Regions from separate parts of the Vogesella sp. XCS3 genome, predicted to be linked through region 1. Evidence: riboswitches for the same ligand, from Rfam matches in the RefSeq annotation. Region 1 holds a riboswitch; the other holds the start of a gene.
What was found. Region 1 has a riboswitch for glycine ahead of glyA (serine hydroxymethyltransferase). Riboswitches for the same ligand answer to the same signal wherever they lie in the genome.
Positions count from the first base shown of each region.

Region 2: another riboswitch for glycine. It lies ahead of gcvT (glycine cleavage system aminomethyltransferase GcvT); the one in region 1 lies ahead of glyA (serine hydroxymethyltransferase).

Region 1 covers NZ_CP085530.1:452,733-456,134, reverse strand. Annotated here, with positions in the region: gene LCH97_RS02005 (NAD(P)-dependent oxidoreductase) at 1-377, shown strand, start outside; gene LCH97_RS02000 (nuclear transport factor 2 family protein) at 374-823, shown strand; glycine riboswitch at 988-1,075, shown strand; glycine riboswitch at 1,077-1,172, shown strand; gene glyA (serine hydroxymethyltransferase) at 1,322-2,578, shown strand; gene LCH97_RS01990 (L-serine ammonia-lyase) at 2,732-3,402, shown strand, end outside.
Region 2 covers NZ_CP085530.1:1,654,535-1,657,936, forward strand. Annotated here, with positions in the region: gene gcvP (aminomethyl-transferring glycine dehydrogenase) at 1-359, opposite strand, end outside; gene gcvH (glycine cleavage system protein GcvH) at 594-980, opposite strand; gene gcvT (glycine cleavage system aminomethyltransferase GcvT) at 1,056-2,141, opposite strand; glycine riboswitch at 2,179-2,275, opposite strand; glycine riboswitch at 2,283-2,383, opposite strand; gene LCH97_RS07850 (hypothetical protein) at 2,598-2,990, shown strand; gene LCH97_RS07855 (amino acid permease) at 3,083-3,402, opposite strand, start outside.

The DNA.
Region 1 (3,402 bases):
TGGCGGGCACCAAGGCCGCCGGCGTGGCGCGTTTCATCGAAGTGGGCGGCGCGGGCAGCCTGTACGTGGCACCGGGCCTGCAGCTGATCGACACCCCGCACTTCCCGGCCGAATACAAGGAAGGCGCCGAAGGCGCACGCCAGGCACTGAACAAGCTGCAAGACGAAACCGTGCTGGACTGGGTATTCGTGTCGCCGCCAGCTTTGCTGGCACCGGGCGAGCGCAGCGGCCAGTACCAGCTGGGTGCCAACGACCTGCTGATGGACGGCGAAGCCCCGGCCGGCATCAGCGTGGCCGATCTGGCGGTGGCCATCGTCGATGAAGCCGAGCAGGCACGTCACCATCGCCAGCGCTTTACCGTGGCGGCAGCCAAATGAAGCGCCTGTTAACCGCCACCCTGTTGGCCGCAAGCCTGGCCAGCACCGCCCTGCCCGCGCTGGCCGGCCCGCGCGAGGACGCCAACAAGGCACTGGTGCTGGCTTTTTACGACGCCGCCTTCGGCAAACTGGACGCCGAGCAAGCAGCCACCTACCTAGCACCCGGCTACATCCAGCACAACCCGGAGGTGGCCAACGGCGTTGCGCCGCTGCAAGACTACGTGCGCTGGATCCGCGCCAATAACCCGCAAAGCCGCGCCAGCATCAAGCGCGTGCTGGCCGACGGTGACCTGGTGATGCTGCACGTGCACAGCCAGGACAAGCCAGGCGAGCTGGGCGTGGCTGTGGTGGACATCTTCCGCGTGCAGGACGGCAAGATTGCCGAGCACTGGGACGTGATCCAGCCAGTGCCGGCCAAAGACGCTAACGGCAACGGCATGTTCTAGCCAGCCGGCAAAACGCCCGCTACGCCGCCCTGCTTGCCCTGCGCAAGGGGCGGCGTTTTGCTGCGTTTGCACATCGATAGTTTCATCTCACGCATTGACAGTGGCACTCGCCGTCTTCTAGATTCTGCAAGCCACGCCGGTTGACAGGTGCCATACCTGCCCCGGCCGCAACCACAGGAGAGACTGCCCTTGCGGCAGCGCCGAAGGGGAATCGCCCCAGAAACTCTCAGGCAAAAGAACTGTGGACGCGAGGCACTCTGGAGAGAAGGTTGGCCGCAAAGCCGCCTCGCCGAAGGACACCCGGTACGCAATCGCGCGCCGCAATATCTCAGGCACAAGGGACAGAGGGGGCATCGTCCGGCATGGCCGGGCGGGTGCCCTCGCCTTTGTGCCAGCCATGCCCCTGCCCGCCCATGCCGTTACGCGGCACCCTGGGCACCCCGCCAAAGAGCCATGCACACGGCTGCCGCTGCAGCCAGACACGACATGGAGACAGATATGTTCACGCAAGACATGCAGATTGCCGGCTTCGACGACGCACTGTGGGCCGCCATCCAGGCCGAAAACCAGCGCCAACAAGACCACATCGAGCTGATTGCCTCGGAAAACTACACCAGCCCGCGCGTGATGCAGGCGCAAGGCACCCAGCTCACCAACAAGTACGCCGAGGGCTACCCCGGCAAGCGCTACTACGGCGGCTGCGAGCACGTGGACGTGGTGGAACAGCTGGCCATCGACCGCGCCTGCCAGCTGTTTGGTGCACAGTATGCCAACGTGCAGCCGCACTCCGGCAGCCAGGCCAACGCCGCGGTGTATATGGCGCTGCTGCAGCCGGGTGACACCATCCTGGGCATGAGCCTGGCACACGGCGGCCACCTTACCCACGGCGCCAGCGTCAATTTTTCCGGCAAGATCTACAAGGCTGTGCAGTACGGCATCAACACGGAAAGCGGCGCCATTGATTACGACGAAGTGCAACGGCTGGCCACCGAACACCAGCCAAAAATGCTGGTAGCTGGCTTCTCCGCCTACTCGCTGGTGGTGGACTGGGCGCGCATGCGCCAGATTGCCGACAGCGTTGGCGCCTGGCTGTTTGTAGACATGGCGCACGTGGCCGGCCTGGTGGCCGCCGGGCTCTACCCCAGCCCGCTGCCGCACGCCCATGTGGTAACTACCACCACCCACAAGACGCTGCGCGGCCCGCGCGGCGGCCTGATCCTGGCGGCCAACCCGGACGAAGCCTTGGTGAAAAAGCTGCAGTCGCTGGTTTTCCCCGGCATTCAGGGCGGCCCGCTGATGCACGTGATCGCCGCCAAGGCGGTGGCCTTTCTGGAGGCGCTGCAACCCGAATTCAAAACCTACCAGCAGCAGGTACTGGATAACGCCCGCACCATGGTGGCGGTGTTCCGCCAGCGCGGCTATACCGTGGTATCGGGCAAGACTGACGACCACCTGTTCCTGCTGAGCCTGATCGACAAAGGCCTCACCGGCAAGGCCGCCGACGCGGCGCTGGGCGCGGCCTGCATTACCGTCAACAAGAACGCGGTGCCGAACGACCCGCAAAGCCCGTTTGTCACCAGCGGTATCCGCATTGGCACCCCGGCCATCACCAGCCGCGGTTTCGGCAGCGCCGAAGCCGGCCAGGTAGCGCACTGGGTATGCGATATCCTGGACGATATCGATAACGCAGACGTTGCCCCGCGCGTACGCCGCCAGGTGGCCGAGCTATGCGCGGCCTTCCCTGTGTATCGTTAAAACGCACTGCAGCATCGGTAGTGCACACAGCGGCGGCATTGCTCAGTACAATGCCGCCGCTGCCCCGGCAGCACCTGCACACCACGGCCCACACAGCCGGACAGACAACACCCGGGGCGCTACCCGCGCCCGCACCATAAAAAGAGAAGCAGCATGGCTATCAGCGTATTCGACCTCTTCAAGATCGGCATTGGCCCGTCCAGCTCCCACACCGTTGGCCCGATGCGTGCCGCCCGCCAGTTTGTGGCGCGGCTGGAAAAAGACGGCCTGCTGGCCACCACCGCCAGCGTAAAAGCCGAAATGTTCGGCTCGCTGGGCGCCACCGGCAAAGGCCACGGCACCGATACGGCCGTGCTGCTGGGCTTGCAGGGCGAATACCCTGACCTGGTCGACACCGACGCGGTAGACGGCATGCTGGCCGCCATCCGTGCCGACAAGGCCATCCGCCTGTTGGGCAGCCACGTGGTGCCTTTTGTCGAAGGCGAACACCTGATCCTGCACAAGCGCAAGGCGCTGCCCTACCACCCCAACGGCATGATCTTCGAAGCGTTTGCGGCCAACGGCGATAGCCTGTCCAAGCGCGCCTACTACTCGGTGGGCGGCGGCTTCGTGGTGGACGAAGCGGCCATCGACGCCGGCTTCACCCCGCCCGGCGTCACCGAGCTGAAGCACCCGTTCAAGACCGGTGCCGAGCTGCTGGCGCTGTGCCAGCGCCACGGCAAGTCCATCAGCCAGATCATGCTGGAAAACGAGCTGGCCTGGCGCAGCGAAGATGAAGTGCGCGCCGGCCTGCTGAACATCTGGCAAGTCATGCAAAGCTGCGT
Region 2 (3,402 bases), 1.2 Mb from region 1:
CCCTGGGCGATTTCAGCCTGGTACGGGGTGTAGGCGGTGTACCAGCCCGGGTTTTCCAGCACGTTACGCAGGATCACACCGGGGGTAATCACCGGGTAGTAACCCATACCGATAAACGATTTGTTGATGACGTTCTTGCTGGCCACGGTTTTCAGGTCGGCCAGGGCGTCTACTTCGCGCTGCGCAGCCGGCAGGTCCAGCGCACGGTTAAAGCGGATGCCGGCGGGCACGGTTTGCGCCACCAGGTCTTCCAGCGAGCTGGCACCGATTTCGGCCAGCATCTGCTGCTGTTCGGTATCGCACGGGCCGATGTGGCGGGCGATGAATTCTTGATGATTGAAGAGTTGCGAGAGAGACATGTCTGCGATTCCGTCTAATCGATTAGCCACGAAAACACACGAAAAAACACCGGTAGGGCAACAGCTCAAACCTGTTGCGGCGTAACCCAAAGCTGGGCGTACTGCGCCAAAGGTGTAGCAGCCTGGTCGTGGCACTCGCCTCAAGCGCCGCCAGCCATTTTTGTGTCCTTGCGTGTGTTTCCGTGGCTAATAAAAAAAAATGCCCCGCCATCTTGCGATGGCAGGGCTGTCTTATCAGGCGCCGATTTCGGCTGCGTAGGCAGCGGCGTCCAGCAGGCCGTCCAGATCAGCAGCGTTGGCCGGCTTGATCTTGAAGAACCAGCCTGCGGCGTACGGCTCGCTGTTGGCCAGCTCAGGGTTGGCTTCCAGCTCGGCGTTCACTTCCAGGATTTGGCCTGCGATCGGGGCGTATACGTCGGAAGCGGCTTTTACCGATTCCACCACGCCGGCTTGCTCTTCGGCAGCCAGGTTGGCGCCTACGGCGGGCAGCTCGACAAATACGATGTCACCCAGCAGCTCTTGCGCGTGCTCGGTAATGCCTACGGTTACGGAGCCATCGGCTTCCAGGCGCAGCCATTCGTGGCTGGATACGTATTTCAGTTCGGCAGGAATGTTGCTCATCGTTTCTCTCCAGAAAAATGTGTCGTGTTGGTGTAACGGGGCAGGCGCTCGCTCGCCCCGTCGTTATACACCAGCTTATTCAAAAACTTTCTTGCCGTTACGCACGAACGGCATTTTCACCACACGCACGTCGGTCAGCGTGCCGCGCAGGTCTACCTGGGCGGTAGCACCGGTGGCTGCCGGTACACGGGCGATGGCGATGGAATGCTTGAGGGTGGGCGAGAAGGTGCCGCTGGTGATGATGCCTTCGCCGATACCGTCTACCACAACCTTCTGGCCTTCGCGCAGTACACCACGGCCTTCCAGCACCAGGCCGACCTGCTTCATGGCCACGCCGGCGGCTTTTTGCGCTTCCAGCGCGCTGCGGCCGATAAAGTCGCGGCCTTCGGTCATGGCGATGGTCCAGCCCATGCCGGCTTCCAGCGGGGAGACGCTGTCGTCCATATCGTGGCCGTACAGGTTCATGCCGGCTTCCAGGCGCAGCGTGTCGCGGGCGCCCAGGCCGATAGGCGCCACGCCGGCGTCTTTCAGCTCGTTGAAGAAGGTGATGGCTTCGGTAGCGGGAATCATGATTTCCAGGCCGTCTTCCCCGGTGTAGCCGGTGCGGGCAAAGAACCACTCGCCGGATGGCAGGCCCTGAAACACTTTCAGCGCGCGGATAGCGTCGGCTAGCGCCGGCTTCACGCTGCACACCTTGTCGATGGCGGTAGGGCCTTGCACGGCCAGCATGGCCAGGTCGCGGCGCACTTGCAGCTTCACATCGAAACCGGCGGACTGCTTGTCCATCCAGGCCAGGTCTTTTTCGGTGGTGCCGGCGTTAACGACCATGCGATAACCAAAAGCGGTGAGGTATACGATCAGATCGTCTACCACACCGCCTTGTTCGTTCAGCATGCCGGAATACAGCGCCTTGCCCTCGAAACCCAGCTTGGCCACGTCATTGGCAATCAGCTTTTGCAGCCAGGCCTTGGCGTCGCTACCGGTGATGTCCACCACGGTCATGTGCGACACATCGAACATGCCGGCGTCGCTACGCACGATTTCGTGCTCTTTCAGCTGCGAGCCGTAATGGATGGGCATGTCCCAACCGGCAAAATCGACCATTTTCGCGCCGGAGGCGAGATGGGCTTCGTATAGGGGGGTGCGTTGCGGGGCTGTCATGGCAGGTCCTTGTCCGAGCGTGAGTTTCCTCTGTTTCTCACACCCCTCTGTCCCTGCACCTGAGATTTTCCGGCATTGCGCCGTTAGCCCCTTCGGTGGGCGCATCCTGTGCGCCGCTCTCCAGATTCTGCGGGGAAAACCCCGATTCTTGCAGTCCTTTTGCCTGAGCGATTGCGGGTGCACTTGCGCCTTCGGCGGCGGTTCTGCCCTGCGGGCAAACCGCTCTCTCCTGCGGAATGCGCGCATTATCGTTGCCACAGCGTGGCTTGGCAAGCTGGATTTGGCAGCACTGTGGCTGCGGTTTGCCGGGTTTTGAACAGATGAACAGGCACAGCCAATGCGCTATGCTATATAGCTATCAAATGTCTTGCAGCAACGGCCTTTGGCCGGCAAAAACATTAGCACCCGGCTTACCATGCCAACACATACCGGACAACTCAAGCGCACAAGATGGCCATGGCACAAGACCAAGCCCCCGCTTTTTACCCTTCTGCCATCACGCTGCCAGCCCACCAGGGTTTGACGGCACAGGTCATACAGGAGAACGCCATGCCGTCATTATCGATGGACGAGATTCTTGCCAATCTGGAAAGCTATAGCGAACATGCCGCGCGGCTGGCGGGCCCCGGCCGGCCATACGCCACCGTGCTGCACGATACCCTGCAGCACGTTACCGCACACTTGGCGCCGCTGGAAAAATCACTGGTGATACGGGCCGCGGCCCAGGCTTTTGGCCGCGCGGCGGAGAGTGCCCCTCTGCTAGAAACTGCCATGCCTGGCGCAAACGATATCGGGGCGCATTGTCTGCTACATGGCGAAAACCACCTGATTCCGTTCAAGCTGGACTGAGCAGGGCCAAGGTTGGCCGCAAAAAAACCAGGCCCGGCATACCGTGTACGCCGGGCCTGCTGTCATGTTGGCCGCAAGCTACCCTGCCCTGCTTAGCCTTTCACCAGCCGCTCGCGCAGCTGCCACAGATAAATAGGCAGGCCGGCCAGCAGCAGCAGCACGCCCCACATCACCACCTCGGCACCCGAGCCATAAATGGTCCACATGGCAAAGATGAAACCGCCAAACGAAAACGCCAGCGGTGCGTACCAGTCGCGGCGTGTGAACTGGCGGTGGCGCTTCAGCATCACCGCCAGCAGCGCCATGGCGCAGAAAGCATACGGCAGCAGCGTGGTGGCGGTAGCCAGCAGGATGACAAATTCGAAAATCTGCACGCCACTGTCGCCGCCAGCGTACTTGCTGGCCAGCAGGA